DNA from 3 places in the Streptomyces sp. NPDC050549 genome. Region 2 is predicted to be linked to each of the others. Evidence: riboswitches for the same ligand, from Rfam matches in the RefSeq annotation. Region 2 holds a riboswitch; each other region holds the start of a gene.

Region 1 (9,802 bases), on a different contig from region 2:
GGTCGTTGTCCGTGCCGGCGCCGCACTTCTCACCGCTGTTGATGCAGGTGACCATGTCGTTCATCAGGCCCTCGGAGAAGACGTTGATGAAGTCGCCGTGGTCGGTGACGGGCTTGTGCTGCTGCTCGGGGAAGGAGTCCACCGCGAACAGCGGGGACGTCCTGCCGCCGTCCTGGAGGCTCGGCGCGTCGACGGCGTAGACGATCCGCTGCACCAGCTGCGGGATGGCCTTGAAACCGTCCGGGCAGGCGCCGTCGGCGGCCTCGAAGGCCACGTGGGTGCGATGGTTGGCGCTGTCGATGTTGCGGCCGTCCCAGCAGCTCTGGAACTTGAAGGTGCGCACGACGTCGCTGCCCGCCGGGCACAGCGGGTACTTGTCCTTGAGCTGCCGGTCCTCGAACCCGGTGCAGCTCCAGGAGGCGTTGGCGTTGGCCGGGCCGTTGACGAAGGCCTTCGCGTCGCCGGTGATGATACGCAGCAGGCGCGGCATCGCGACGACCTTGCTCTGCGGGTTGCCCTCGAAGGTCAGCGTGACCTGCTTGGCCGTGACGATCTCACCCGAGTTGCCCTCGGTGCCGCCGCCGGGCTTGTCCGCGTCGCGCTCCTGCTTGCCGTTCTGGAGGCGCAGCACAGGCCAGTAGTAGGTGGACTTGTCGCCCGGGTTCTCGCAGCTCGTGTCGGCGTTCGCCAGATCCTGGTCGCTCGCGAAGGCGTTGTTGGACTGGTTGCCGATGTAGTCGTGGAAGTGGTGGGCGCCATTGGTGACACCGGGCGCGACGATCACGTTGTCGGAGTTGAACAGGCCGTTCGCGTTCACCCCGCAGGCGGTGACGAACGTGCCGCCCGAGGCACCCGCCTGCTCCTGCGGAGCGTTCACGTTCGGCTGTACGGAGGTGATGTCCGCGTAGTCCGAGGCGACCGGCCCGTTGGTGGTCTGCTGCTGGCCCTGACCGCCCTGGCCGGAAGCGCTGGCACTGGCACTGGCACTGGCGCTCTGGTCGTCGCCGTTGCCGCCCTGGTCGCCGGTCTCGTTCGTGGGCGCGATCAGGGTGCAGCCGGCGAGCGCGTCGAGTCCTTCCGGGCGGTCCCCGACGCGTGCGATGGCGTCGTCGATCCGTCCGATGGTCGCCGCGCGCTTCTCCTTCAGCGGATTCATGATCTCGTTGTCGGCGAAGGATGCGTCCTGGCGTATGGACTCCGTCGAGTCCCGGAGTTTCTGGTAGGCCTCGGTTATCTGCTGGTCCAGATTCGCGAGTTCCTTGTCGACGTCGGCCTTCGCCTCGTCGGGCACCGTCGTCAACTGGGTGCCGATGTCCGGGCAGTCGATCGTCGCGCCTCGCGATGCCGCGTCCGGAGACCCTTGCTGGGCGGAGTCACCGCCCCAACCGCCTTCGGACGCCGACGCGTAGACGTTCGCCGCCACCAGTCCTCCGCCGCCCAGCATCAGGGCGACTGCTGCCATCGTCGCGCGTCGTGCGCCTGTGGGGCGTCTGCGCGTGTTGCGTGCCAAGGAAGTTGCTCCTACACGTATCGGTCGGCCCGGCTCGTCCCGGCATGGAAATCCCCCGTCCCAATACGGAGCCCGGTCCCGGTGTGTTCAACCGTCCCGGAAATTCATAGCGACCTCTTATGGATCACCCGCCCCGGCGGGCTCCTGACCCCTCGACACACCAGGGCGAGGTAAAGGTCACAAATACGTATCGGACATATCGCGCTTCAACCTTCACACGAGGCACACACGTTGGCTAAGTTGACGTTCAGGCCGTACGACCTACTCCGGCGATCGGCGCCGGGCCGCACGGCTTGCGCCGAGTCCGGCGTGCCGCTCGCGGCAGCCGGAGCCGGGGACCCAACCGAACTTGGGGTGAATCGGTCCAACTGCCCTTCAGGGCAAGGACCGTAGGGCAAACCTTCCGTGATCGACGCCCGAACCCGACAGCTAACCCGGTAGGCGCAAAGCGGAAGGAGCACGTCTGCCATGCCGGCAGAACGACGCACGCGCACCGGAGGCAGTGGCCCCACCGTGGACGACCGACCCAGCCGCGACGAAGTCCAGCGGCGGATCAACTCCCTTTACGACAGGGCCGAGACGGCCACTGGAAACTACAACGCCACACGTGCGATGTCCGGGGGGCCGCGCAAGCGTGTCAACCCCCGCCCCGGCGCGTCGCGGCCTTCCGATCCCGCTGTCGAAGCCGTCACCCGGCAGCTGTTCGACCGCGCGCGCACTCAACTGGGCCCGACCGTGCCGGCGATCCTGCCGCCCGGCAGGACCCCGGCCCGCCCGGCCGAGTCCCGCCCCGAGCGCTCCGAACGACGTCCCGAGCCCCAGAGCACCGGCGGCGCAGTCGAAGCGCAGCCCGGCCGCGCCATGGCCGAACTGACCGCGGGGACCACCGCCGCACCAGAGCCCACTGCCCTGCAACTCATGGCCTCCGCATCGGAGTTGACCGCGGCACCCATCGCCGCGCTGCCTCCCGCCGCACAGCAGATGCAGCAGATGCAGCAGATGCAGCAGATGCAGCAGATGCAGCAGTCTCCTGTGATGCCGCAGATGTCGCAGACGCAGGCACCTCAGGCGCAGATGTCCCAGATCGCCCAGATCGCGCAGATGGCTCAGGCCCAGATGTCGCAGACGCCTCCGGCGACCGTCCTCGACCTGCCGCCGGTACCGCCCGCCCCGGCCGTCGAGGTGCCGCCCGCGCGCGTCGTGGCACCACAGCAGTTCGCGACCGCCCCGGTACCGGCCTTCGACCCGCTCACCGCGAGCCTGGACCTGCTCCCGGCCATCGGCGCACCGCGCACCGAGACCGCGCCGACGGGCGCCACCTGGCCGCTCCCGGAGACGACCTGGTCCGCCCCGGAGACCACCTGGTCCACCGGACAGATGCCCATGGTGACCGAGCAAGAGACGTGGTCCACAGGGCAGATGCCCGCAGTGACCCAGCAACCGCCGTGGTCCACCGGCCAATTCCCCGTAGTGACCGAGCAACAGGTCTGGTCCACAGGGCAGATGCCCGCGGTGACCGAGCAAGAGACGTGGTCCACAGGCCAGATGCCCGCAGTTACCGAGCAACCCGCTTGGTCCACCGGGCAGATACCTCTGATCCCCCAGCAGCCCTCGGCCCAGCCCGCCTGGCAGCCCGCACCGGAACCTTCCTGGCGCCCGCCGCAGCAGGAATGGCAGCCGACCGCCCCCGCCCCCGAGGTCTCCTTCGCTGCGGCCCCGTCCGTCGCCCCCACACTCGCACCCCCCGCCCCTCCAGCCATGGCCCCGGAAGTCACACTCCCCCCGGCCCCGGCCATGAGCTCGACGCCCGCCGCCGTCACCCCCACCGCACCGGACGCCGGCGCCCAAAGCAAAACCGCCACCGCGCTCGCCTTCGCCCGCGCACAGATCGGCAGGCCCTGCCTGTGGGGCGCGGCGGGACCGGACGCGTACGACTGCTCCAGCCTCACCCAGGCCGCCTGGAAGGCGGCGGGCGTAATGCTCCCGCGCACCGCCCAGGAACAGTCGGGCGCCGGCGCCCTCGTCCCCCTCACCGACATCCGCGCCGGCGATCTGATCTTCTTCTACGACAGCATCGACCACGTCGGCCTCTACACCGGCAACGGCCTGATGATCCACGCGCCGAGCCCGGGCACGCCGATACGCGAGGAGTCGATCTTCTACGCCGGTTCGGCTGCCATTCGGGGCGCCGTACGGCCCGCCTGAACCGCCCGGGTCCGGGGATTCCCGGCCCCGCTCGCGTACGCCCCGCTACTCCCGGCGGGCCGCGTCGTTGGTCTGTACGAGTGGTGGAACCCAGGACACGGTCGTAGCGTCGAACGAGACGACGGACGACGACCGTGTCCCGCCGGGCGGGCCCACCGCCGGTGCGGGTGCGGAGCGACAGTACGAACAGGCGGCCGGGAGCGGACATGTACAAACACACCATGGTCGGACTCGTCACGGTCTGTGCCGCTGCCCTGCTCGCACCTGCCGTGGGCACCTCGTCCGCGGCCCCGGCGACGGTGCGCGCGCAACCGGTCGCCCAGCGGCAGCCCGCGGTCCCCGTGCTGGTCGACTGCCTCTGGCGTGCCGAGGTGCGCCCCGCCAATTTCATGCTTGCCTGCGGCGACGGCAACAGCCGACTGGCGTCGCTGCGTTGGACCAACTGGGACGCCAACTCCGCGACGGCGACGGGCGTCAACTGGGTGAACGACTGCAAACCCTATTGCGCGGCCGGCAAGTTCCACTCGTATCCGGTGGTCGTACGGCTCGACAACGCGCAGACGTGGAAGCGGCATCCGGGGGTACGGCAGTACGGCCGGATCAGCCTCACGTACACCGCCGGGAGGCCGGACAGGTTCGCGCACGTCGTGACCTATCCCCTGTGGAACTGAACCGGCTCAGAACGACAGCTCCACCACCAGCGGCCGGTGGTCCGAGATCGCCGTCCGCGGAGTGCGCGCCGTCCCCACCGCGTCCGCGTCGAGCCCCGTCGCCAGGATGTGGTCGAGCTGGACGCGCGGGCGGTGCGAGGGGTAGGTCGCCCAGCGGCGCGGACCCCGCCAGCTGTGCCGCGCGGTCGCGTTGAGGGCGACCCGGGGCAGCGCGCCGATCAGGTTGAAGTCGCCCAGCAACAGCTGGGGTTGGGGCAGATCGGCGATCCAGCGGCGGACGGTGAGCAGCTGGCCGATGTTCCAGCCCGGTACGAACGAGAGATGGACGGCCACCGCGGTGAACGGGCCGCGCGGTCCTTCCAGTACGGCGGCCAGGGCGGCCCTGGGCTGATCGCGGGCCAGCACTGGAGCGGTCCGCCCGGCAACCTTCAGCGGCACGGCCAGCGGGCCCGGAGAGAGCCGTAGGGCCCGCCACTCGCGGACCGGCAGCCGGGACAGCAACGCGACGCCCTGTGACGGGACTTCGGGCTCCGGTGCCTCGGTTCCGTGGACGCGCGGCGCGGGGTCGGCCGGATCGTTGACCCAGCCCCGGCCCGGCACGAAACGGCTGTGCAGCGCGGTCGCGTAGCGCCAATCGAGGGCACCCATCGCGGCGGCGGCGACCGCCGCCTGGTCGACGCGGCCGGAGCGTTCCTGGAAGCGGTCGACCTCCTGGAGGGCCAGCACGTCGACGTCCAGGGACGCGACGGCTTCGGCGAGGGGTGCCGAGGCCTCGCCGGGGCGGGCGGCGGCCGGGTGGCCGTCCGGCCGGATCAGCTGACCGTGCAGCACGTTGAACGTCGCACACGTCACCCGTATGTCACCCATGGCCGCTCCCTCCCAGGGAAGCGATCTTCGCATCCGGCGGAACACGCCGTGCGGCTGTCCACAAGATCGCTCCCAATCACGCGGAATTTCGAGTCAATCCGCAATCACACACGTACCAGCGGTCATGGGCGCCCCGCGCCGACCCGCCACGTCACCGACTCGGAGAACAGGCACCCCATGAACGCATCCGCACCGAACAGCCCAGCCGCCGACGCCACCGCGCAGATCGGCGTCACCGGCCTGGGGGTGATGGGCCGCAATCTGGCCCGCAACTTCGCCCGCAACGGCTACACGGTCGCCGTCCACAACCGGTCGCCGCACCGGACCCACGAGTTGATGAAGGAGTACGGCGACGAGGGTGCCTTCGTCCCGGCCGAGACGGCACAGGAGTTCGTGGCCGCCCTCGAACGCCCCCGCCGCCTGATGATCATGGTGCAGGCCGGACCGGCCACCGACGCCGTGATCGACGAGTTCGCCGCGCTGATGGAGCCCGGCGACATGATCATCGACGGCGGCAACGCACACTTCGCCGACACCCGCCGCCGCGAGGCCGCCCTGCGCGAACAGGGCCTCCACTTCGTCGGCGCCGGGGTCTCCGGCGGCGAGGAGGGCGCGCTCAACGGGCCGTCGATCATGCCCGGCGGCTCGGCGGAGTCGTACGCCGTGCTCGGCCCGATGTTCGAGTCCGTCAGCGCGAAGGTCGACGGGGAGCCCTGCTCCACGCACATCGGCACGGACGGCGCCGGGCACTTCGTGAAGATGGTGCACAACGGCATCGAGTACGCCGACATGCAGCTGATCGCCGAGGCCTACGACCTGCTGCGCCAGGTCGGGGGTTACTCTCCCGCCGAGATCGCGGACATCTTCCGCCGCTGGAACGAGGGACGGCTCGGCTCCTACCTGATCGAGATCACCGCCGAGGTCCTCGCCCACACGGACGCGGAGACCGGCGGGGCGTTCGTCGACATCGTCAAGGACGCGGCGGGCCAGAAGGGCACCGGGCGCTGGACCGTGCAGACCGCGCTGGAACTGGGTTCGCCGGTCACCGCGATCGCCCAGGCCACCTTCGCCCGCGCCTCCTCCAGCCAGGCGGACCTGCGCGCGGCCTACCGCGGACTGCCCGGCGGCACCACTCCCCCGCTCAGCCGCACCGAGGCCGACCGCTTCACCGCCCAGGTGGAACAGGCGCTGTACGCCTCCAAGGTCATCGCCTACGACCAGGGCTGGAAGATGATCCAGGACGCGGCCACCGAGTACGGCTGGTCGATCGACCTCGCCGCGGTCGCCGGGATCTGGCGCGGCGGCTGCATTATCCGCGCCTCCTTCCTCGACCGGATCCGCGCCGCCTACACGGCCGACCCCGGTCTGGTCAGCCTGCTGGGCGAGGAGACCTTCGCGCGGGAGATCGGCGACGCGCAGGTCCCCTGGCGCGAGGTCGTCGCCTCCGCAGCCCGGCGCGGTATCCCCGTCCCGGCGTTCTCCGCCGCGCTGTCTCACTACGACACGCTGCGCGCCGAGCGGCTGCCGGCCGCCCTGCTCCAGGGCCAGCGCGACTTCTTCGGCGCCCACACCTACGGGCGTACCGACCGCTCCGGCACCTTCCACACCCACTGGTCCCGGCCCGGCCGCCCGGAGACGACCGCCTGACCAACTCCGGTGCCCGGCCCGCCCGTTGAGGCGGGCCGGAAAGTCTCGCGCCCGCTACTCGTCCACGGCGAGGGCGGGCGCCGCCGTACTCGCGCGCACCACGAGCTCGGTCGGCACCAGGGTGGTGCCGTGCTGGTCGCCCCGGTCCCGCATCCGGCGCAGAACGCCCTGTACGCACAGGCGGCCGACCTCGGCGAAGTCCTGGTGGACGGTGGTCAGGGGCGGCAGGAAGGAGCCGGCCTCGGGGATGTCGTCGAAGCCGATCACGCTGACGTCCTCGGGGATGCGCCGGCCGCGCTCGTGCAGGGCCCGCAGCAGGCCCAGGGCCATCTGGTCGTTGGCCGCGAACACGGCCGTGCAGTCGGCCTGTTGGGCGAGTTCCAGGCCCACGCGGTAGCCGGACTCGGCGGACCAGTCGCCGCGGACGACGGGGGGTACGGGCCGTCCGGCGTCGGTGAGTTCGGCGCGCCAGGCGTCGGCGCGGCGCTGGGCGGCGAAGGACTCCTCGGGTCCGGCGAGGTGCCAGACGGTGCGATGGCCGAGGTCGAGGAGATGGCGTACGGCGGCGCGCGCCCCGCCGTTCTGGTCGGTGTCGACCACGCTGTAGCGGTCGCCCGCGTCGGAGTCGGCCACGACCACCTGGACGTGGGGCGGCAGCGAGATGGTCGCCGCGTCGAGGAGGTGGACCTCCATGATCGCGATGACGGCGTCGACGGCGAGTTCGCCCAGCCGGGAGAAGGCGCCGCGCACCTCGTCCTGGGTGGGGACGGCGACCGGGAGCAGCGTGACGGCGTAGCCCTCGTGCGCGGCGGAGGTGGCGATCGCCTCCAGGGTGCGCATGTTGCCCGTGGTGGAGAGGTTGAACGTGATCACGCCGATGGTGCGGAACTCACCCCGCTTGAGCGCGCGGGCGGCACTGTTGGGCCGGTAGCCCAGTTCCTTCATAGCGGCGAGGACCTGCCGGCGGGTCTCCTCGTTCACACCCGCGTAACCGTTGGACACCCGGGAGACGGTCTGCGAGGAGACTCCGGCCAGGCGTGCGACATCGGCCATGGACGCGCTCGGGGCGCGCCGCATCACCCGTTTCCCGCCGCGTCTACGGGGCTCCTCGGTGTCGGCCGAGGCACCGTGCGCTGTGTCCACCCGTCTCCTTCCCCTATCGATCCGATTGCCTGGGGCACGTTTCACCAAACGGCCCTTGACCACCGACATTGGGGCAGTGTAGACATGCCGCCATCAGATGTTTACGTAAACATAACAGGCCGGGACCCACTCGGACCTGGGTGTTTACGCAACCATCGCGACGGCGTGTGACGCCGGTTCCGAGATGGACGAGCGAGGAACTACATGACGACGCTTCAGCCCCCTGCGGCCACGACACGGCCCCCGGTCCGGCCAACGGGCAAACGGGACCGCCGTTCCTGGACAGGGTGGGGTTTCATCGGCCCCTTCGCGGTGGTCTTCGCCTTCGTCTTCCTGGCTCCGATCGTCTACTCGGTCTATCTCAGCCTGTACCGCAACCAGCTCATCGGCGGAAACCACTTCGTCGGCCTGGACAACTACACGCAGGCATTCCAGGACGACCAGTTCTGGTCCTCGCTGGAGCGGGTCTCGCTGTTCCTGGTGGTCCAGGTGCCGATCATGCTCGGCATCGCCCTGTTCGTGGCCCTCGCCCTGGACAGCGGCCGGCTCTTCGGCCGGGACTTCTTCCGGATCACGATCTTCCTGCCGTACGCCGTGCCCGCCGTTGTCGCCACCCTGATGTGGGGCTTCATGTACGGCACCCAGTTCGGTCTGGTGGGCGACATCAACAGCGCCTTCGGCGTCACGCTGCCCGACCCGCTCTCCACACACTTGGTGCTGGCGTCGATCGGCAACATCGTGACCTGGGAGTTCGTCGGCTACAACATGCTGATCTTCTACTCCGCGCTGCGGGTCATCCCGACCTCGCTGTACGAGGCCGCGGAGATCGACGGTGCCGGGCAGTTCCGCGTCATCACCGCCATCAAGCTCCCCGCGATCCGCGGTGCGCTGGTCATCGCGACGATCTTCTCGATCATCGGCAGCTTCCAGCTCTTCAACGAGCCGAGCATCCTGCGGCCTCTCGCGCGCAACGCCATCACCACGGACTACACCCCGAACTTCTACACGTACTCGCTGTCCTTCAACGGCCAGCAGCACAACTACTCCGCGGCGGTCGCGATCATCATGGGCCTGATCACCATGGTCATCGCCTATGTCGTGCAGCTTCGCGGCATGCGCAAGGGAGCCTGACCATGAGCACCCCCGTCACCACCGCCTCGGCGTCGGCGCCCGCACCGTCCGGCGGCGGCTCCCGGAGCGCGCCCCGGCTGCGCACCCCCCGCAAGAAGCACACGCCCGGTCGCCCCAAGCGCAGCGTGCTGCTGACCGTGCTCACCGGTCTGATCCTGGTCTACACCGTGGTGCCCCTGATCTGGCTGGTCATCAGCGCCACCAAGACCCAGTCGGGGCTCGCCGACTCCAACGGCCTGTGGTTCGCCCACCGCTTCGCCCTCTGGTCGAACATCCATGACACGTTCACGTACCACGACGGCATCTTCGGCCGGTGGCTGCTGAACACCCTGCTCTACGTCGTGCTCGGCGCCGGCGGGGCCACCTTCCTGGCGATCCTCGGCGGCTACGCGCTGGCGAAGTTCAACTTCCCCGGGAAGCGCGCGATCTTCGCCGTGGTCATCGGCGCCGTAGCCGTCCCCGGCACGGCCCTCGCGGTGCCCACCTTCCTGATGTTCAGCAAGATCGGGCTGACGGACACCCCGTGGGCGGTGATCATCCCCTCGCTGATCTCGCCGTTCGGCCTCTACCTGATGTGGGTCTTCGCCACCGAGGCCATCCCCGTCGAACTCCTCGAAGCGGCCCGCAT
Region 2 (9,802 bases):
GCGCTACGACAACGTGCCCTACGGGACGGCCTTCGAGAAGCTGACCGCCCTCGCCTACCCGGAGGGCCACCCCTACCACCACACGCCCATCGGCTCGATGGCGGACCTGGACGCGGCCACCCTGGAGGACGCGCGCGCGTTCTTCCGCACCTACTACGCGCCCAACAACGCCGTGCTGTCCGTGGTCGGCGACATCGACCCCGAGCAGACGCTCGCCTGGATCGAGAAGTACTTCGGGTCCATCGCTGCGCACGACGGCAAGCCCACACCCCGTGACGGCTCACTGCCCGACACGATGGGCGGCGAACTGCGCGAGATCGTCGAGGAGGAGGTCCCGGCCCGCGCCCTGATGTGCGCCTACCGGCTCCCGGAGGACGGCACGCGCGCGTCCGACGCGGCCGACCTCGCCCTCACCATCCTCGGCGGCGGCGAGTCCTCGCTCCTCTACAACCGCCTCGTACGACGCGACCGTACGGCCGTCGCCGCCGGCTTCGGTCTGCTGCGGCTGGCCGGAGCACCCTCCCTGGGGTGGCTGGACGTCAAGACGTCCGGGGACGTCGAGGTGCCCGTCATCGAGGCCGCCATCGACGAGGAGCTCGCCCGGTTCGCCGCGGAGGGCCCCACGGCCGAGGAAATGGAGCGCGCCCAGGCCCAGTTGGAGCGCGAGTGGCTGGACCGGCTGGGCACGGTCGCGGGCCGCGCGGACGAACTGTGCCGGTACGCCGTCCTGTTCGGTGACCCGCAGCTCGCCCTGACCGCCGTACAGCGCGTCCTGGACGTGACGGCGGAGGAGGTCCAGGAGGTCGCCAAGGCGCGCCTGCGGCCCGACAACCGCGCGGTGCTCGTCTACGAGCCGATCGCGGACGAGGATGCCGACGACGAAGCAGCAGCGGCCGAGGCCGGCGACGAGAACGAGGAGGCGGCCAAGTGACCGAGCTCGCCACGATGGAATTCCACCCGCAGCCCCAGGCGGGCGAGGCCAGGCCGTGGGCCTTCCCGGCGCCCGAGCGCGCGACGCTCGGCAACGGCCTGACCGTGCTGCGCTGCCACCGCCCCGGCCAGCAGGTCGTCGCCGTCGAGGTGCTCCTCGACGCGCCCCTGGAGGCCGAACCGGCCGGTCTGGACGGTGTCGCCACGATCACCGCACGTGCCTTCTCCGAGGGCACCGACAAGCACTCCGCCGAGGAGTTCGCCGCCGAGCTGGAGCGCTCCGGCGCCACCCTCGACGCGCACGCCGACCACCCCGGCATCCGGCTGAGCCTGGAGGTCCCGGCCTCGCGCCTGGCCAAGGGTCTCGGCCTGCTGTCGGACGCCCTCAGGGCGCCCGCCTTCGCCGACAGCGAGGTCGAGCGGCTGGTCCGCAACCGCCTCGACGAGATCCCGCACGAGACGGCCAACCCGTCCCGCCGCGCGGCCAAGGAGCTCGCCAAGGAGCTGTTCCCGGCGAGCGCGCGCATGTCGCGCCCGCGCCAGGGGACCGAGGAGACCGTCCAGAAGATCGACTCCGGGGCCGTACGCGCCTTCTACGACCGGCATGTCCGCCCCGCGACCGCCACCGTCGTGGTCGTCGGTGACCTCACCGGCATCGACCTGGACGCGCTGCTGGCCGACACCCTTGGCTCATGGACCGGCCCCGCCGGCCAGCCGCGCCCCGTGCCGCCGGTGACCGCCGACGACACCGGGCGGGTCGTGATCGTGCACCGGCCCGGCGCCGTCCAGACGCAGCTGCTCATCGGCCGCGTCGGAGCCGACCGGCACGACCGCGTGTGGCCGGCCCAGGTGCTCGGCACGTACTGCCTCGGCGGCACCCTCACCTCCCGCCTGGACCGCGTCCTGCGCGAGGAGAAGGGCTACACCTACGGTGTGCGGGCGTTCGGCCAGGTGCTGCGCTCGGCACCGGACGGCACGGGCGCGTCGATGCTCGCCATCAGCGGCTCCGTGGACACCCCGAACACGGGTCCGGCCCTGGACGACCTGTGGACGGTGCTGCGCAAGCTCGCCGAGGGCGGACTCACCGACGCCGAGCGGGACATCGCCGTGCAGAACCTCGTCGGGGTGGCGCCGCTCAAGTACGAGACCGCCGCCGCCGTGGCGAGCACGCTGGCCGACCAGGTCGAGCAGCACCTGCCCGACGACTACCAGGCGACGCTGTACCAGCAGCTCGCCGCGACCGGCACCGTGGAGGCCACCGCGGCGGTCGTCAACGCCTTCCCGGTGGACCGTCTGGTGACGATCCTCGTCGGCGACGCGGAGCAGATCAAGGAGCCCGTCGAGGCCCTCGGCATCGGCGAAGTGACCGTCGTTCCGGCGGAGTAGACGCAGTAGCGGCACGCGCGTGGGGGAGCCCTGGTGACTGAAGCGTCACCAGGGCTCCCTATTGTCCGAATTGGGGGAGAGGTTGCCCGTCTGCCCTGTGGCATGCGCAACAAAACCCGTGATCCGTTTGGGGATTGAAAGTGGCCCCCCTTAGCGTCGGTCCGGCTGTCCGTCAGGCACCGCGCCGCACTCGCGGCACCGGACAGTCATCGCCGAGTCCCCGTACGGCGCGAGCCAGGGGAGCCGGGGACCCACATGAGTCCCTGGGGTGAATCGGACGCCCGCGCGCGTGGCGGGGGAGTCCGTAGGAGACCTTCCTGCTCCGAACCCGTCAGCTAACCCGGTAGGCGAGAAGGAAGGAAAGGACCAGCCACTTCATGGCGTTCACCCGCGCCACCGGGAAGCACCGTCGCCCGAGCCGGACCCACCGCACCACCGTTCGCGCCGCGAGTGTCGCGGCTCTCGCCACCTCCGGCGTCGTAGGCACCCTGGCCGCCGCCCCGGCGTTCGCCGCGGAGCCCGCCCCCGAACAGACCGGCCTCACGCCCGTCGTCGCCATCGGCGACTCCGTGGCCGAGAAGATCGACGCCCAGGCCGTCGCCCAGAGGCAGGCCGCCGCCGAGACGCTCGCCGAGGAGACCGCCCGCGCCAAGGCCGCCGCCCAGGCCGAGGCGGCCCGTGAGGCCCAGGCGCGCGCCGCCCGCGAGGCCGAGCGCAAGAGGCTCAACACCTTCGTCGCGCCGGTCGCCAACTCCTATGTGTCCACCGGTTACAAGACCGGCGGCTCCCTGTGGTCCTCCGGCGCCCACACGGGCATCGACTTCCACGCCTCGACCGGTACCAGCGTCCACGCGGTGGGCTCCGGAACCGTCGTCGAGGCCGGCTGGGGCGGCTCGTACGGCAACGAAGTCGTGATCAGGATGGCCGACGGCATGTACACCATGTACGGCCACCTGTCGTCCATCGGTGTCTCCGTCGGCCAGAAGGTCACCCCGGGCCAGCAGATCGGTCTCTCCGGGGCCACCGGCAACGTCACCGGACCGCACCTCCACTTCGAGGCCCGCACGACCGCCGAGTACGGCTCCGACGTCGACCCCGTCGCCTACCTCCGCAAGCACGGCGTCAACGTCTGACGAGGTACTACCGCACTTCCCGGAGCCCCGGCCCGCAGGCCGGGGCTTTCGGCGTTTCCGGACCCCTTCTGTCCAAAAAATATCCATGGATTCCGGTCCGCCATCGGAAATTCCCGCTGATTGCAATAGAGTCACGGAACACACGTCAATCGTCGACGTTTCACGGGGATTAAGGCGGAGGTCGGACATGCGTATTCCGGCGCACTCGGTATGCACGGCGATCCGGGACGACATCGTCGCCGGTGTCTACGAGCGCGGCGGCCGGCTCACGGAGGAACTCCTCGCGCGCCGGTACGGCGTCTCGCGCGTCCCCGTGCGGGAGGCCCTGCGCACGCTGGAGGCGGAGGGGTTCGTGGTGACCCGGCGGCACGCGGGCGCGTGCGTCGCGGAACCGACCGAGCAGGAGGCCGCCGACCTGCTGGAGATGCGGATGCTGCTGGAGCCGCTCGGCGCCTCGCGGGCCGCCCAGCGGCGCACCGAGGCCCACCTCAAGGTGCTCCGCGGCCTCGTCAGGCTGGGCCAGGAGCGCGCCAGGAGGGGCAACAGCGAGGATCTGCGCTCCTTGGGCAGCTGGTTCCACGAGACGCTGGCCCAGGCCTCCGGAAGCCCCGCCCTGACCTCGATGCTGACCCAGCTGCGGCACAAGATCGCCTGGATGTACGTGGTGGACGCGCCGGCCAACCCCGTGGAGTCCTGGGCGGAGCACGGGGCGATCGTGGACGCAGTGGCGCGCGGCGACGCCGAGCGCGCGCGGGCGATCACCGCCCTGCACACCGAGCGCGCGGGCACCGCGCACCGGCTGCGCTTTCCCGGCGGCGCGAACGGCACGGACCGTGTGAGGACTTCGCAACCTCCCGTAAACATGTCGGGTCTCCGGCATTAACACGGGCGCCGTATACAAAGAGAGCGTAATTCGCGGGGGATTATTTCTGCTGCCCGCAAATGGAATTGCGAAGGGCTCGCCCGGTAATTCGGACGAGCCCTTCGAGGTTGCGGCACATCGGTTTTGCGGCGAAAACACCGCAACCATCAATTGCGGGTTGTTCAGACGGTCTCGGGAAGTTCCTCGAGACCCTCCGCGACCAGCTTCGCCAGCCGGTCGAGGGCCGCGTCCGCGCCCTCGGCGTCCGAGGCGAGGACGATCTCCTCGCCGCCCTGGGCGCCCAGGCCCAGGACCGCGAGCATGGAGGCCGCGTTGACGGGGTTGCCGTCGGCCTTGGCGATCGTCACGGGGATACCTGCGGCCGTGGTGGCCCGGACGAAGATGGAGGCGGGGCGGGCGTGAAGGCCCTCCGCCCAGCCGACGTTGACGCGGCGCTCAGCCATGTGATGCTGCCCTTCAGAGTCTCAGGGTTGTCTAGACCAGTTTCCCACACGTGAAGCGAGCCCGGAGCGGCCCCGTGGACCGTCCGGAGAAGGGTGTCGGACCGCGGCCTCGGTCCCACTTCCCCTCGCTGCTTTTCCCCACAGACTGCCTCGCGCCGTTGTCGGACGCGAGCCGTACGCTGGGGCCCATGCAGACCTCGTCGGACCGGCACGAGTACCCCGCCCACTGGGAAGCCGACGTCGTGCTGCGCGACGGAGGTACCGCGCGCGTCAGGCCCATCACCGTCGACGACGCCGATCGCCTGGTCAGCTTCTACGAGCAGGTCTCCGACGAGTCGAAGTACTACCGCTTCTTCGCGCCGTACCCTCGCCTGTCCGCCAAGGATGTCCACCGCTTCACGCACCACGACTTTGTGGACCGGGTGGGACTCGCGGCCACCGTCGGCGGCGAGTTCATCGCCACCGTACGCTATGACCGCATTAGTGCCGACGGGCGTCCCGCGTCCGCCCCCGCCGACGAGGCCGAGGTCGCCTTCCTCGTGCAGGACGCGCACCAGGGCAGGGGTGTCGCCTCCGCCCTCCTGGAGCACATCGCGGCCGTCGCCCGCGAGCGCGGCATCCGCCGCTTCGCCGCCGAGGTACTGCCCGCCAACAACAAGATGATCAAGGTGTTCACGGACGCCGGCTACACCCAGAAGCGCAGCTTCGAGGACGGCGTCGTACGCCTGGAGTTCGATCTCGAACCCACCGACAAGTCCCTCGCCGTGCAGCGCGCGCGGGAGCAGCGCGCCGAAGCGCGGTCCGTACGACGGCTGCTGGGGCCCGGCTCGGTCGCCGTCGTCGGCGTCGGACGTACCCCGGGAGGGGTGGGCCGCAGCGTCCTCGACAACATCAGGGACGCCGGGTTCACCGGCGGCCTGTACGCCGTGAACAAGGCCTTCCCGGAAGAGCAGAAGGAACTCGACGGGGTGCCGGCGTACCGCTCGGTGCGCGACATCGAAGGCCCCGTCGACCTCGCGGTCGTCGCCGTCCCGGTCGAACACGTCCCCCAGGTCGTCACCGAGTGCGGCGAACACGGGGTGCAGGGGCTCGTCGTGGTCACCGCCGGCTACGCCGAAAGCGGCCCCGAGGGACGCGAGCGTCAGCGCGAACTCGTCCGGCACGCGCGCACGTACGGCATGCGGATCATCGGGCCGAACGCCTTCGGGGTCATCAACACCGCCGCAGACGTACGGCTGAACGCGTCCCTCGCCCCCGAGATGCCGCGACCCGGACGCATCGGACTGTTCGCCCAGTCCGGCGCCATCGGTATCGCCCTGCTCTCCCGGCTGCACCGTCGCGGCGGCGGCGTCACCGGTGTCACGGGCGTCTCCACGTTCGTGTCGTCCGGCAACCGCGCGGACGTGTCCGGCAACGACGTCCTCCAGTACTGGTATGACGACCCCGACACCGACGTCGCCCTCATGTACCTGGAGTCCATCGGCAACCCCCGCAAGTTCACCCGTCTCGCCCGGCGCACCGCGGCGGCGAAGCCGCTGGTCGTGGTCCAGGGCGCCGGATCCGCCCCCCAGGGGCACGCCGTACGCGCGACACGCCTGCCGCACGCCACGGTGTCCGCGCTGCTGCGACAGGCCGGCGTGATCCGCGTCGAGACGATCACCGAACTCGTCGACACGGGGCTGCTGCTCGCGCGCCAGCCGCTGCCCGGCGGGCCACGGGTGGCGATCGTCGGGAACTCCGAGTCACTGGGACTGCTGACGTACGACGCGTGCCTCTCCGAGGGGCTGCGGCCGACGCCGCCGGTGGATCTGACGACGGCGGCGACAGCGGCGGACTTCCACCGGGCGCTGTCGGGGGCACTGGCCGACGACTCCTGCGATGCGGTGGTCGTGACCGCGATACCCACCGTGGGGGAGGGGCCGGAGGAGGACGCGGCGCTGGCGGAGGCGCTGCGGTCGGCGGCCGAGGCTGTTCCCGGGAAGCCGGTGCTCGTGGTGCACGTGGAACTCGGGGGACTCGCCGCGGCGCTGTCGGCCGCGATGAGTACGGCACCGCGGGCCGTTTCGAAACGGGGCGACACCCCCCGACCTGCGGACCGACCGTCCAACGCGGTGCAGACCCCCGAAGGCGTCGGCCTCATCCCCGCCTACCCCGCCGCCGAACGCGCGGTCCGTGCCCTCGCCGAAGCCGTGAAGTACGCCCAGTGGCGGCGCGAGGCCGTCGATCCCGGCCGGGTGCCCGAGTACGAGGACATCGACGAGAAGGGGGCCGCCGGGCTGATCGGCGGACTGCTCGCGCGCGGGCAGGGCCTCACACTCGGCGTCGACGAGACCTGCGAACTGCTCGGCATGTACGGCGTCGATGTCCACCGCGCGCTGCCCGCACCCACCCCCGAGGCCGCCGCAGAGGCCGCCCGCACCCTCGGCTACCCGGTCGCCCTCAAGGCCACCGCCCCGCACCTCAGACACCGCGCCGACCTGGGCGGCGTACGCCTGGATCTCGCGGACGAGGAGCAACTGCGGCGGGCGTACGCCGAGTTGGGCGAGCTGTTCGGCAGCCCGGAGGAGCTGCGGCCGGTGGTGCAGCGGATGGCGCCGCGCGGGGTCGACACCGTCGTACGGGCCGTCATCGATCCGGCGGCGGGAGCCGTGCTGTCGTTCGGGCTCGCCGGAGCCGCCTCGCAACTGCTCGGGGACACCGCGCACCGGCTCATTCCGGTCACGGACCGGGAGGCCGGTTCGCTGATCCGGTCGATCCGGACGGCACCCCTCCTGTTCGGCTGGCGCGGCTCGACCCCCGTCGACACGCCTGCACTGGAGGAGCTGCTGCTGCGGGTGTCGCGGCTGGTCGACGACCACCCCGAGGTGGTCGCGGTGACCCTGGAGCCGGTCGTCGTGGCCGCGCACGGCCTGAGCGTGCTCGGCGCCTCCGTCCGCCTGGCCCGACCGCCGGTCCGCGACGACCTCGGCCCGAGGACGCTTCCCGTGTACTGACGGGCGCCTTCCGCGCACCGGCGGACGCTTCCCGTGCTGACCCCGGGTACTGAGACGGCTGTGACAGGACCGTGCTCGGCGGTGCCTCGCAGTCAGTGGGCCACCGTAGGATGGACGTCATGGCCAAGACCAGTACGACGACCCAGGGGCTGCGTGCGGCGATCGAGCGCAGCGGCTACTACCCGGCCCTCGTGGCCGAGGCGGTGGAGGCCGCCGTGGGCGGCGAGCCGATCCGGTCGTTCCTGGTCCACCAGGAGACCACGTTCGACCAGAACGAGGTGCGCCGGCATGTGACCGTGCTCGTCCTCACCGGCAACCGCTTCATCGTCAGCCACACCGACGAGCAGGCCGCCGACAGCACCTCCCCGACGCCGTACGCCACGACGTCCACGGAGTCCGTGAAGATCGGCCGGATCTCGTCGGTGGTGCTCAGCCGCGTGGTCGCCAACCCGGAGTCTTACAAGCCGGGCACACCGCCCCGCGAGGTCGTGCTGACCATCGGCTGGGGTGCCGTCTCCCGGATCGACCTGGAGCCGGCCGCCTGCGGCGACCCCAACTGCGAGGCCGACCACGGCTACACGGGCAACTCGACGGCGGACGACCTGAGCCTGCGCGTCAGCGAGGCAGGGGACGGCCCGGAGACGGTGCAGCAGACCCTCGCCTTCGCACAGTCGCTCTCCGAGGCGACCGCGGACGTACCCCGCTGATGGCGCAGCCCGCAACCTGGGACCACCCCGAACCCCTCGCCGTAGCCTCCGCGCCCGTCCCCGAGTACGGCTCAGGCTCCCTCGCCGACCTGCTGCCCACGCTGGCCGCCGGAATGGGCGTTCCCGGTACGGTCGCGGCGATCCCGGAACTGACCGCGGCCGACCGCAACTGCGTCTTCCTGGTCGACGGTCTCGGCTGGGAGCAGATCAAGGACCACGCCGACGAGGCGCCGTACCTGCACGCGCTTCTCCGCAGCTCGCGCGGTGGCACGGGACGTCCGCTCACCGCCGGCTACCCGGCGACCACCGCGACCTCGCTGGCCTCCGTCGGCACCGGCCTGCCGCCCGGCGCGCACGGGCTGCCCGGCTACACCGTGCGCAACCCGGCCACCGGCGAACTGATGAACCAGCTCCGCTGGCACCCGTGGACCTCGCCGAAGCCCTGGCAGCCGTACCCCACGATCTTCCAACTGGCCCACGAGGCGGGCGTGCACGCCGCCCAGGTGTCGTCCCCCACCTTCCAGAACACCCCGCTGACGAAGGTCGCGCTCAGCGGCGGAACGTTCCTCGGGCGGCTGACCGGCGAAGAGCGCATGGACCTCGCGGCCGAGCAACTGGCCGCCGGGGACCGCTCCCTGGTGTACACGTACTACGCCGAACTCGACGGCGCGGGCCATCGCTACGGCGTCGCCTCCGACACCTGGCGCGGCCAGCTCATGTACGTCGACCGGCTCGTCCAGCGCCTCGCCGAGCAACTGCCGCCGCGCAGCGCGCTGTACGTCACCGCCGACCACGGCATGATCGACGTGCCCTTCGACGAGGAGCACCGCATCGACTTCGACGCGGACTGGGAGTTGCGCGCCGGGGTGGCCCTGCTCGGCGGCGAGGGCCGCGCACGCCATGTCTACGCGGTCCGGGGCGCCGAGAACGACGTCCTGACCTGCTGGCGCGAGGTGCTCGGCGAACAGTTCTGGGTGGCGTCGCGGGACGAGGCAATCACGGCGGGCTGGTTCGGCCCGACGGTCGACGAGCGCGTCCACGACCGTCTCGGCGACGTGATCGTGGCGGCTCGGGACGACGTCCTGGTCATCGCGTCCGAGCGGGAGCCGAAGGAGTCGGTGATGGTCGGCAACCACGGCTCCATGACCCCTGCCGAACAGCTGGTCCCCCTGCTCGAAGTACGCTCCTGAAGCCCCACCGTCCTCCTCTTCGCCGAAAGGTGCTCAACTCCCCATGCCCGAGCTGGTGTTCTTCTCCGGAACGATGGACTGCGGGAAGTCGACCCTGGCGCTCCAGATCGAGCACAACCGCTCGGCGCGCGGCCTGG
Region 3 (9,802 bases), on a different contig from region 2:
CGAGCGGGTTGACGCCCGGGCCCGCGGCCAGGGAGTGGCCCACGAGGACGTGCAGGCACTTCACACGGTCCGGCATGCCGCCCGCGCTCGGGAAGCCCTCCAGGACCTCGATGGCGTCGCGGCGGGCGATGTAGTCCTCGTGCGCGGCACGGTACGCGGCGGCCAGTTCGGGGTCCGTCTGCAGCCGGGCCGTCATCTCCTTCATGACGCCGTTCGCCTCCAGCGTGCCGATCGCCGAGGCGGCCTTCGGGCACGTCAGGTAGTAGGTCGTCGGGAAGGGCGTGCCGTCGGGGAGGCGGGGGGCCGTCTCCACCACGTCGGGCTGTCCGCACGGGCAGCGGTGCGCGATCGCGCGCAGGCCGCGCGGCGGACGCCCGAGCTGCTGCTTGAATGCCTCGACATCCGCGTCGGTGGGCTCGGTGCGCGGAGTGGACGGCGGGGGCGTTTCCATGACTGTCTTCAGGACGTCTTTCTCTGGGTCAGTTCTCGCTGGCGGTTCTCACTGGTCGGAGGCGTCGGACTTGTCGACGCCGTCCCAGACGTTCGAGTACCAGGGACGGTCGGCCGCCCCCAGCTCGGCGCGCGACTGCTTGGCCGCGTCCGGGTCGATCACGATGTAGCCGGTCTCCCCGGGCATCACATAGTGCAGCCGCTGGCGGATCTGCTGTTCCGCGTACGAGTCGTCCTGCCAGCGTGCCTTGAGGTCGCGGAGCTGCTCGACGCGCTGCCGGGCCTGCTCCTGCTGCCGCTGGAGGTCGGAGATCTCGGCGCGCTGGGAGACGTACTGCCTTATCGGGTACGCCAGCGCCACGATCAGCGAGCAGAGCACCAGGGCGAGGAGGGCCGCCCGGCCGGTGAGCCGGGAGCGGCGGGCCTGCCGTTTGGTCTGGGAGCGGTAGACACGGGCCGCCGTCTGCTCGCCGAGCAGCTTGAGCCTGGTCGCGGTGGAGAACCGGTCCCGGTCCTTCACGGCCATGTCCCGCCTCCCCTTCACACGCGCGTACGTCCCCGCACACGGTACGGGACCGGGTGCGGGGACGTACGTACGACTGGCTATGGATTGACTGACCCGGTGGAACCCTGGGGTCAGCCCTTGAAGCGCGGGAAGGCGCTGCGGCCCGCGTACTCGGCGGCGTCGTCGAGGATCTCCTCGATGCGCAGCAGCTGGTTGTACTTGGCGACGCGGTCCGAGCGGGCCGGGGCGCCGGTCTTGATCTGACCGCAGTTCACCGCGACGGCGAGGTCGGCGATGGTGACGTCCTCGGTCTCGCCGGAACGGTGGGACATCATGCACTTGAAGCCGTTGCGCTGGGCCATCTCGACGGCGTCCAGGGTCTCGGTCAGCGAGCCGATCTGGTTCACCTTGACGAGCAGGGCGTTGGCGGTGCCCTCCTCGATGCCGCGGGCGAGGCGCTCCGGGTTGGTGACGAAGAGGTCGTCGCCGACGATCTGGACCTTGTCGCCGAGGCGGTCGGTGATGACCTTCCAGCCGGCCCAGTCGTCCTCGTACAGCGGGTCCTCGATGGAGACGAGCGGGTACGCGGAGACGAGCTCCTCGTAGTACTCGGTCATCTCGGCGGCCGAGCGGGACTTGCCCTCGAACTCGTACTTGCCGTCCTTGTAGAACTCGGACGCGGCGACGTCGAGTGCGAGCGCGATCTGCTCGCCGGGGACGTAACCGGCCTGCTTGATGGCCTCGAGGATGAGGTCGAGGGCGGCGCGGTTGGACTCCAGGTTCGGGGCGAAGCCGCCCTCGTCGCCGAGGCCGGTGGACAGGCCCTTGGTCTTCAGCACCTTCTTGAGGGTGTGGTAGACCTCGGCGCCCCAGCGCAGCGCCTCGGAGAAGGACTCCGCACCGATCGGGGCGATCATGAACTCCTGGATGTCCACGTTCGAGTCGGCGTGCGAGCCGCCGTTCAGGATGTTCATCATCGGAACGGGCAGCAGGTGCGCGTTCGGGCCGCCCAGGTAGCGGAAGAGAGGGAGGTCGGACGCCTCGGAGGCGGCGTGCGCGACGGCGAGGGAGACGCCGAGGATGGCGTTGGCGCCGAGCGAGCCCTTGTTGTCGGTGGCGTCCAGGTCGAACATCGCCTGGTCGATCAGGCGCTGCTCGGTGGCGTCGTAGCCGACGAGCTCCGGGCCGATCTGCTCGATGACGGCGAGGACGGCCTTCTCGACACCCTTGCCGCCGTAGCGGTTGGGGTCGCCGTCACGCAGCTCGATGGCTTCGAAGGCACCCGTGGAGGCGCCGGACGGAACGGCGGCACGACCCGTGCTGCCGTCGTCGAGGCCGACCTCGACCTCGACCGTGGGGTTGCCTCGGGAGTCCAGGATTTCCCGGGCTACGACGACGTCGATGGACGGCACGAGCATCTCCTTCTTGGGGTCTGACGCGGCTACGGCAACACCGCAGCGGCTCTGCGAGACGAGCCTAACCGGCTCCGGGCGATTGGCCATCCGGTCGGCCGCCTGATGGACAGAACCGAGAGTAAATTGTTTCCGAACGGAACAAAGAGTCCGGTAAAAGTGCGCGCGACTTGCAGAAGTGGGGACAAGCGCGGCGCACAAAAAAGCCCCGCCCCGGTGCGTACGGGGGAACACGCACCGGAGCGGGGAGCCCGTGGGGGACGGGGGTGACCCTCACGAGGCCTCCATGATGGAGTCCACGGATGTGAGGGCGCTGTGGTTCAGCTGAGGGCTACTTAAGGTGGAGCTGCTGACCCGGGTAGATGAAGTCGGCGTCGTCGATGATGCTCTTGTTCAGCTTGAACAGCTGCTGCCAGCCGCCCTTGACCTTGTGCTTCTCGGCGATGGAGCTGAGAGTGTCGCCCTTGACGACCTTGTACTCGCCGTCACCCTTCTTGACCTTCTTGCCGGTCGGGGTGGAGACGGTCTTCTTGGCGGCCGGGCGCTCGGCGGAGCGGGAGGCGGTCGTGTTGGACGTGGAGCGCTCGGTGGTGCTCTTGGAGGAGCTGTTCGAGCTGCTCGACGAGCTGGAGCTGCCGCCGGAGTAGGTGGCGCCCGACAGGCCGGTGCCGCAGACGGGCCAGGCACCCTTGCCCTGGGAGGCGAGAACCTTCTCCGCCACGGCGATCTGCTGGGACTTGGAGGCCTGGTTCGCGGTGGAGGCGTAGGCGGTGCCGCCGTACGCGGCCCACGTCGAGGCGGAGAACTGCAGGCCGCCGTAGTAGCCGTTGCCCGTGTTGATGGACCAGTTGCCGCCGGACTCGCAGCTGGCGACCGTGTCCCACTCGGAGGCGGTGGCGGCGGAGGCGTTGCCGGCCGCCATGAGCGGGGCGGCGATGGCGACGCCGGTCACGCCGGCGAGCGTGGCGACGCGGGTGGCCTTGGACGGACGGCGGTGCTTGCCCTTGCTGGAAAACAGCATGGAAAATCCCAATCCCCTCACCGACGCCTACGAGGTGAGCTGTCGGGTTCGGGCCGTGTGAGTTGCCCGGCCGCACACCTCTCGGTGCGCGGCTTAACCCCAAGCCGGTTCCGGTCGTCTCTCAACTCCCGGGCCCGGCACTTACCTTGGGTCCCCCGCTCCTGCCTACGGCGCTTGACGCGACGAATGTTCCCGGAGGCCGCTGGCAGGACTCGGCGTGTGCGGCAGCCGGGGCTCGTGGTGACGAGCGGCCTTGACCGTAGACACGGAATCGGCGGAATTTCAAAGACGATCAGGGCTTCTGAGACTCATCCCACACTTTCACCAAAGCGGACATTCGGCGCGAAGTGTGACGTGAACTCCCGCTGTTTTGCTGCTACTTTCCGCCCGTTTCAGCACTGACGTCCAAGGTCTGACCGGCGACAATCGCGGCCGGATCGGCGCCTATCACCTTTTTGTTCTCGGCGTAGAGCGCACGCCATCCGCCGTCGAAGCCAAGGGAGTCGGCGATGGACGCGAGGGAGTCGCCGGCGCGGACGGTGTACGCCTGGGGCACCGCACTCTCCCCGGAACTCTCGTCGGCACTCGCTCCGCGGTGCTTGCCGGTGGTCTGCTGCTCGACACCCTGGTCGCTTCCTTGATCGGCCGAGTCACCGAGCGCGCCGGTGTCGACGAGGCTCCACTTGCCCACCGCCTGCTCCGAGTTGTCCGATTCGTCGAGTTTCGGGGAAGCGGTGGTCGAGCTGTCACCCGCCGACGGAGTGGTGGACTTGTCGGACTTGGTGGGGTTGTCCGTCGCGGAGGGGGTCGGGCTCTGCGAATCGGAGGGAGTGGGTTCCGTGTTGCCGGAGTCGGACAGCCCGAACGATCCGGAGTCACCCGACGAGTCGTCGGAGGAATCGGAGGAGCCCGAGGAGCCCGAGGAGCTGGACGAGCCGGACGAGGTCGTCACGCCGGTCGACGGCGAGTCACTCGCGACGCCGGTGTCGACGTTCGCCGAGCCCGAGGTCGTCGTGAGGCCGGCGACCAACGCGCAGGTGACCCACTCGGAGGTGCCCTTGGCGTCGAGGATCTTCTCGGCGACGGCTATCTGCTGGGAACGGCTGGCGAGGTCGGCGGTCGGGGCGTAGTCCTCGCCGCCGTACTTGCTCCAGTCGTCCTGGGTCAGCTGGAGCCCGCCGTAGTGGCCGTTGCCGCTGTTCTCGCTCCAGGAGCCGCCGGTCTCGCACTCGGCCACCTTGTCCCAGGTGGTGCCGTCGGCGGCGTTCGCGGCGGCGGCGCCGAGGAGGGGGATGGCGATGGCGGAGCCGGTCACGCCGGCCGCGACGAGGATTGCCGGAGCCTGACGGGGGCGACGGTGACGACCGTTCCCGGAGAGCATGCGGAGGCCTTTCGCGTGACGACTGGGGGGAGCACGCGGCGGGTGCTGCGGGGCGCCGCGCTGGTATTCGAACGTAGCCGCAGTCGATCACCCGTCACAAGTTAATGCCACGTAGATCACGTGAAGATCACAGAGTTGAGGAACTGTCATCTTCGGGTTTACGGGGCGGGATCGCCTGTTCGGTCCAGGTTTACGAGGGTGTCTGCGGGGTTGGTGTGCCCGCTCGTGGCGTGAACTCCACGGGCAGGGTGCGCAGTCCGCGCATGATGAGGCCACCGCGCCAGCGCAAGTCGGCGGGATCCGCCGCGAGTTGGAGGTCGGGCAGGCGGGTGAGGAGCGTGGCGAGCGCGGTCTGCCCCTCCAGACGGGCGAGCGGGGCGCCGAGGCAGTAGTGGACGCCGTGGCCGTAGCCGAGGTGTTGATTGTCACGCCGCCCGAGATCCAGCACGTCGGGATCGGCGAACCGTTCCGGATCGCGGTCCGCGGCGGCCAGTACGACGAGTACGGGGTCGCCGGCCGCGATGTCCTGCCCGCCGAGCGTGAGGGGGCGAGTGGCGAAGCGCCAGGTCGCCAGCTCCACCGGGCCGTCGTAGCGCAGGAGTTCCTCGACGCCGGTTTCGAGGAGGCCGCGTTCGCCCGCGGCGAGGGACTTCTCCAGACGGGCGCGCTGCTCGGGATGGGTGAGGAGGGCGTAGGTGCCGTTGCCGATGAGGTTGACGGTCGTCTCGAAGCCGGCGAAGAGCAGGATGAAGGCCATCGCCGCGGCCTCGTTCTCGGTGAGGTGCTCGCCCTGGTCGGAGGCGCGGATGAGGGCGGAGATCAGGTCTTCGGTGGGAGCTGGGTCCGGGGTGCCGGGGGAGGTCCCGCCGGGGTGCGGGGCAGGGGCCTCGGAAAGGGCCGCGCGCTTGCGGTGGATGAGGTCGGCGAGATAGCCGCGCATCTTCTTCACGGACCGCGCGACTCCGCCCCTCGGTCCGCCCCCGTGCCGGATCATCATGCCCGCCCAGTCCCGGAAGTCGTCCTGGTCCTCGCGAGGGACGCCGAGCAGGTCGCAGATGGCGTAGATGGGGAGCGGGAAGGCGAAGTCGTGGATGAGGTCGGCGGAGCCGTCCGCTGCGAACCGGTCGATGAGATCGTCCGTCAACTCCTGCACCCGGGGCGCGAATTCGGCCACCCGGCGGGGTGTGAACGCCTTGCTGACCAGCCGTCGGAGCCGGGTGTGGTCCGGCGGGTCGATGTTGAGCAGATGCGTCATCAACTCCGCCTTGCGCTCGCCCGGGATACCGGTCTTGCCCTTGGCGTGCGCCGGTTCGTCGTGATGCGCGGGGTTCTTGGACAGCCGCGGGTCCGCGAGGGCGAGCTTGGCGTCGGCGTAACGCGTGACCAACCAGGCCTCCACTCCGCTGGGGAGGCGTGTCCTGTGCACGGGGGCGTGCTCACGGAGCCAGGCGTACGCGGGGTAGGGGTTGGTGGCGAACTCCCAGGTGAAGAGTTCGGGGGCGGAGGAGTGGGAGAGGTGGGGGTGCGGCTGGGCTGGCTGGTCTGTCACTCCTTGACGGTATCCGGGGTGGGGGCGCGCTCCGCGAGGGCCTTCAGGGCGGCGGGGTGGCCCATGTCGGCGGCTTTGCGGTACCAGGTCGTCGCCTCGTCGGGCCTGCCTTGTTTTTCGAGGAGGGTGGCCAGGCGGTAGGCGCCGTAGGAGTCGCCGGATTCGTGGGCCTTCTCGTACTGTTCGCGGGCCTTGTCGGGGTGACCTTGCTTTTCCAGTACGACGCCGTAGTGGGCGATGTCGAGAGGCCAGTCGTCAGTGTCCGCGAAATACGTCGCAGCGCTCTCCAACGGCTGGCTCCGGTCCCGCTCCAACTGTCGTTGCAGGTAACCCACCCACTCGTTGCCGTCGCTCGCCGCGCGCCCCAGCCATGCTTCGGCTTCCTCGCGCTCATTCTCCACGAGATGGCACAACGCCATGCTCAGAGCAACCTCGGTGTATCCCACGCTCGCCGCCGCGCCACAGTAATCACCCGCGGCTTCGACCTCCCCCTTTCCAAGCAGCACACCGCCCAAGCGGTGCGCGGCCTCCGGGTTGCCCTGCTCAGCTCCGGCCCTCAGCCACCGTTCCGCCCGCTCCAACAAGAGTTTGCCGAGCAGCGTCGCCGCGTCACCGTCCCCGGCGCCGGCGGCCGATTCCAGGAAGGCTTCCGCCTCCCTGGGCTCGCCGCGCTCCGCCAGCAGCCTCCCAAGGTGCCCCGCAGCCTCGGCCCGTCCCACTTTCGCGGCCCGCCGGAGCCAGGACTCGGCCTTCTCCCCCTCCCCAAGGCTCTCTTCAAGCAGGCCGAGGGCATGCATCGCCGACGCGTCCCCCGCCTCGGCCTGGCGCAGATACGCCTCCCGTGCCCCGGCGCCAACGCGCTCGACGTCGTACGCCGCCGGGTTCGCCCGTGCCGCCTCCAGCGCGCAGCCCCACACCCATTCGGCGACGGGCGGGAACGTCTCGTCCTGTTCCGCCGTGTGCACGAAATACGGCAGCACGTCCGCGAACGGTCCCTCCTCCCCTTCACCGCATCTCAGCGTGCGCAGCACCCCGTACCGTTTCCGCGCGGCCCACTCCCAGGCGTCGTCCAAAGACTCCCGGTCCAGCCCCGCAGTGCCGTACCCCTCATGCACGGTCACCAATAGGTCCTGCGACAAAGGCCCCTTCAGCCCGCACCGGGCCAGATCAACGGCCGCGCGCACCAGTGCGTACCCGCGAGGGTGCCGCTCGCGATTCGGGGCGAGTTGCCAGTCGTTCCAGAGGCGAGGCCCGACGGCGAGGTAGGTGGCGACGCCCACCGTGCCGCACTCGCGAGCCGCCTCGGTGAGCCGGGGATCATCCTCAGCCACCGCGCGCTCCAGGTCGGCGGTCCCCCAAGCACGGGGAAGTTCAACAAGCTGCGCCAGGCTCAGCAACCGCCCCTTCGCGGACGTCCCGACATACTTCTCGTACGCCTCCTCCCGCATCGTCGCCAGTACGACCGCCTCCAGGTCGGTCAGTTGGGCCAACAACCGCGGCTCCAGACCACCAGGCCCCAGATGGTCATCGAGGTCGTCGAGCCAGACGACACACCGCTCCGCCCGGCCCCGCAGCAGCGCGGGCAGCTTCCGCAGTTCCTCGTGCTGGGTGGGCACGAACACCGGGCGGTCAGGGAGCACTTGAGCCATCGCGGCCAGCGCGGTGCGCGACTTGCCCGCGTACGCGGGCCCGAGGACGACCACCAACCCGCCCTCCGAACTCGCCTGTTCCAACGCCGAGTCGACCGTCCCGTCCTGGTCCCTGCGCACATACGGCGGCAGCGCGGGCAGCCCCTTCACTCGGCGGGTCGGCCGGACCCCGTGTGTGCGCGGCTCGATGTCTTTCGCCAACGGCCAGTCCAGTGGAACGTGTTGGGCGTCGTCCGGGGGCGGGCCGGTGTACGCGTTGCGCACGTGCTGGACGCCGATGACCTGTCCGTTGAAGGTGGCACTGCGGAAGTCGATGTGGTCTCGGTCGGTGGGCTCAGGAAGTGGAGGCGGGCTCGTCGGTTGGCCTTTGTCGAGTAGCGCTCCGTCCTTGGGTGGGCGCAGCGCGTTCGGGCCGAACCGACCGATGAGGGAGCGGAGTTCGTCGGTCGCCATGGGGTTGGACGACCGCCGGAATCCCTCAAGCAGTTGACGACGCCACAGCGCCATCTGCCCCATACTGGGGGCCGTTCCCCTCCCCCCGTTGACGGTGCCGAGGTCCTGCGCATACGCATCCAGCCCACGCCGTCCGAGCCAGACGACGAATTCGGCCCGGACCGCCACCCAGTCCGTCCAGTCGGGCGATCCCAGACCCCACACCAACACGTCGACCGCCTCATCGGCCAGCCGCTCCAACTCCCCGTCGTCCACGCGCTCCCCCACACCCGAAACCGTCCCTGAGCCAACGGTACTGAGCCCAAGCCCCCTCCCCCGCCCAACCCGCTACATCACGCCCCGCCGCCGCTCTCCTCAACCCCCCTGATCGCATCCCGATAAGCCCGCCCCGCCGCCCGCAACGCAGCCTCCGGATCCACACCCTCCGCCTCCGCACGCACCGCCAACGCGAGCAACTCGTAACCGATGCCGTCGCCCCCCTCCGGCAGAGGCAACCGCACCTCAAGTCCCGCCGTACGCACGCGCGATGCCAGCTTCGCCGCGAGCGCCAGACCGGGCTGGCCCATCGGGATGCCCTCAGTAATAGAGGTACGGCGCTTCTCCTCCGCCTTCGTGCGCAGCCAATGTGCCTTGACCTCCTCGGGAGTCGACGCGGTCTCGTCGCCGAAGACGTGCGGGTGGCGGTGGATCAGCTTGGTGACGATGCCGCCGGCCACGTCGTCGATCGAGAAGGGGGTGTCGGGGTCCTCCTCGGCGATGCGGGCGTGGAAGACGACCTGGAGGAGGACGTCGCCCAGTTCCTCGCGCAGTTCGTCGCGGTCGCCCTCCTCGATCGCCTCGACGAGTTCGTACGCCTCCTCGATGCCGTACTTCGCCAGGCCCTTGTGGGTCTGCTGGGAGGACCACGGGCACTCGACGCGGATGCGGTCCATGACCTGGACGAGGTCGAGGAGGCGGGCGCCCGGGAGGTCGTAGGAGGCGGGGAGGAGTTCCAGCTCGGGCATCTGGACACGGCCGGAGCCGGCGAGGCGGGCCAGGCCGTCCGTCAGCGCCGGTTCGCCCTCGCCCGTGGCCACGATGACGACGGTGTGGCCGCCCGCGCAGGCGGCGACCAGTTCCTCGGCGGTCGGGGACGCCTCGACGACCGTTATGCCGGCCTCGCTCAGATACGGCAGCTGCGGATGCGCAGCGTCCGCGCACAGCACGCGGTCGGCGGCGCGCAGCGCCTCCCAGGCGGGCCAGGACAGCAGGCCGGGGGCGACACGGTGGCTGGTGGTGAGCAGGACGATGCGGCCAGGAGCGGGGGTGCTCTCGGGACCGGGGCTGGTTTCGTTCACACACCGAACGTAACCCACGTCACCGACAGCCCCACGAGTTGTCCA

What was found. A riboswitch is a leader RNA that binds a small molecule or an ion and turns the genes downstream of it on or off. The one in region 2 is predicted to bind cyclic di-AMP.
Region 1: another riboswitch for cyclic di-AMP. It lies ahead of AB0I51_RS42905 (NlpC/P60 family protein); the one in region 2 lies ahead of AB0I51_RS45670 (M23 family metallopeptidase).
Region 3: another riboswitch for cyclic di-AMP. It lies ahead of AB0I51_RS14025 (transglycosylase family protein); the one in region 2 lies ahead of AB0I51_RS45670 (M23 family metallopeptidase).

What each region holds. Positions count from the first base shown of each region.
Region 1 is NZ_JBFAJD010000051.1:45,212-55,013, reverse strand. Features, by position in the region: gene AB0I51_RS42910 (DUF1996 domain-containing protein) at 1-1,462, opposite strand, end outside; cyclic di-AMP (ydaO/yuaA leader) riboswitch at 1,797-1,970, shown strand; gene AB0I51_RS42905 (NlpC/P60 family protein) at 1,979-3,715, shown strand; gene AB0I51_RS42900 (hypothetical protein) at 3,922-4,386, shown strand; gene AB0I51_RS42895 (endonuclease/exonuclease/phosphatase family protein) at 4,393-5,253, opposite strand; gene gndA (NADP-dependent phosphogluconate dehydrogenase) at 5,431-6,900, shown strand; gene AB0I51_RS42885 (LacI family DNA-binding transcriptional regulator) at 6,955-7,977, opposite strand; gene AB0I51_RS42880 (sugar ABC transporter permease) at 8,248-9,174, shown strand; gene AB0I51_RS42875 (carbohydrate ABC transporter permease) at 9,177-9,802, shown strand, end outside.
Region 2 is NZ_JBFAJD010000067.1:8,318-18,119, forward strand. Features, by position in the region: gene AB0I51_RS45660 (pitrilysin family protein) at 1-931, shown strand, start outside; gene AB0I51_RS45665 (pitrilysin family protein) at 928-2,316, shown strand; cyclic di-AMP (ydaO/yuaA leader) riboswitch at 2,517-2,680, shown strand; gene AB0I51_RS45670 (M23 family metallopeptidase) at 2,694-3,449, shown strand; gene AB0I51_RS45675 (GntR family transcriptional regulator) at 3,637-4,332, shown strand; gene AB0I51_RS45680 (HPr family phosphocarrier protein) at 4,494-4,775, opposite strand; gene AB0I51_RS45685 (GNAT family N-acetyltransferase) at 4,964-7,768, shown strand; gene AB0I51_RS45690 (DUF5998 family protein) at 7,888-8,475, shown strand; gene AB0I51_RS45695 (nucleotide pyrophosphatase/phosphodiesterase family protein) at 8,475-9,665, shown strand; gene AB0I51_RS45700 (thymidine kinase) at 9,709-9,802, shown strand, end outside.
Region 3 is NZ_JBFAJD010000008.1:931-10,732, reverse strand. Features, by position in the region: partial or broken gene AB0I51_RS14040 (DUF501 domain-containing protein) at 1-451, opposite strand, end outside; gene AB0I51_RS14035 (septum formation initiator family protein) at 500-976, opposite strand; gene eno (phosphopyruvate hydratase) at 1,087-2,373, opposite strand; gene AB0I51_RS14025 (transglycosylase family protein) at 2,699-3,388, opposite strand; cyclic di-AMP (ydaO/yuaA leader) riboswitch at 3,398-3,571, opposite strand; gene AB0I51_RS14020 (transglycosylase family protein) at 3,765-4,769, opposite strand; gene AB0I51_RS14015 (cytochrome P450) at 4,960-6,318, opposite strand; gene AB0I51_RS14010 (hypothetical protein) at 6,315-8,687, opposite strand; gene AB0I51_RS14005 (nucleoside triphosphate pyrophosphohydrolase) at 8,753-9,757, opposite strand.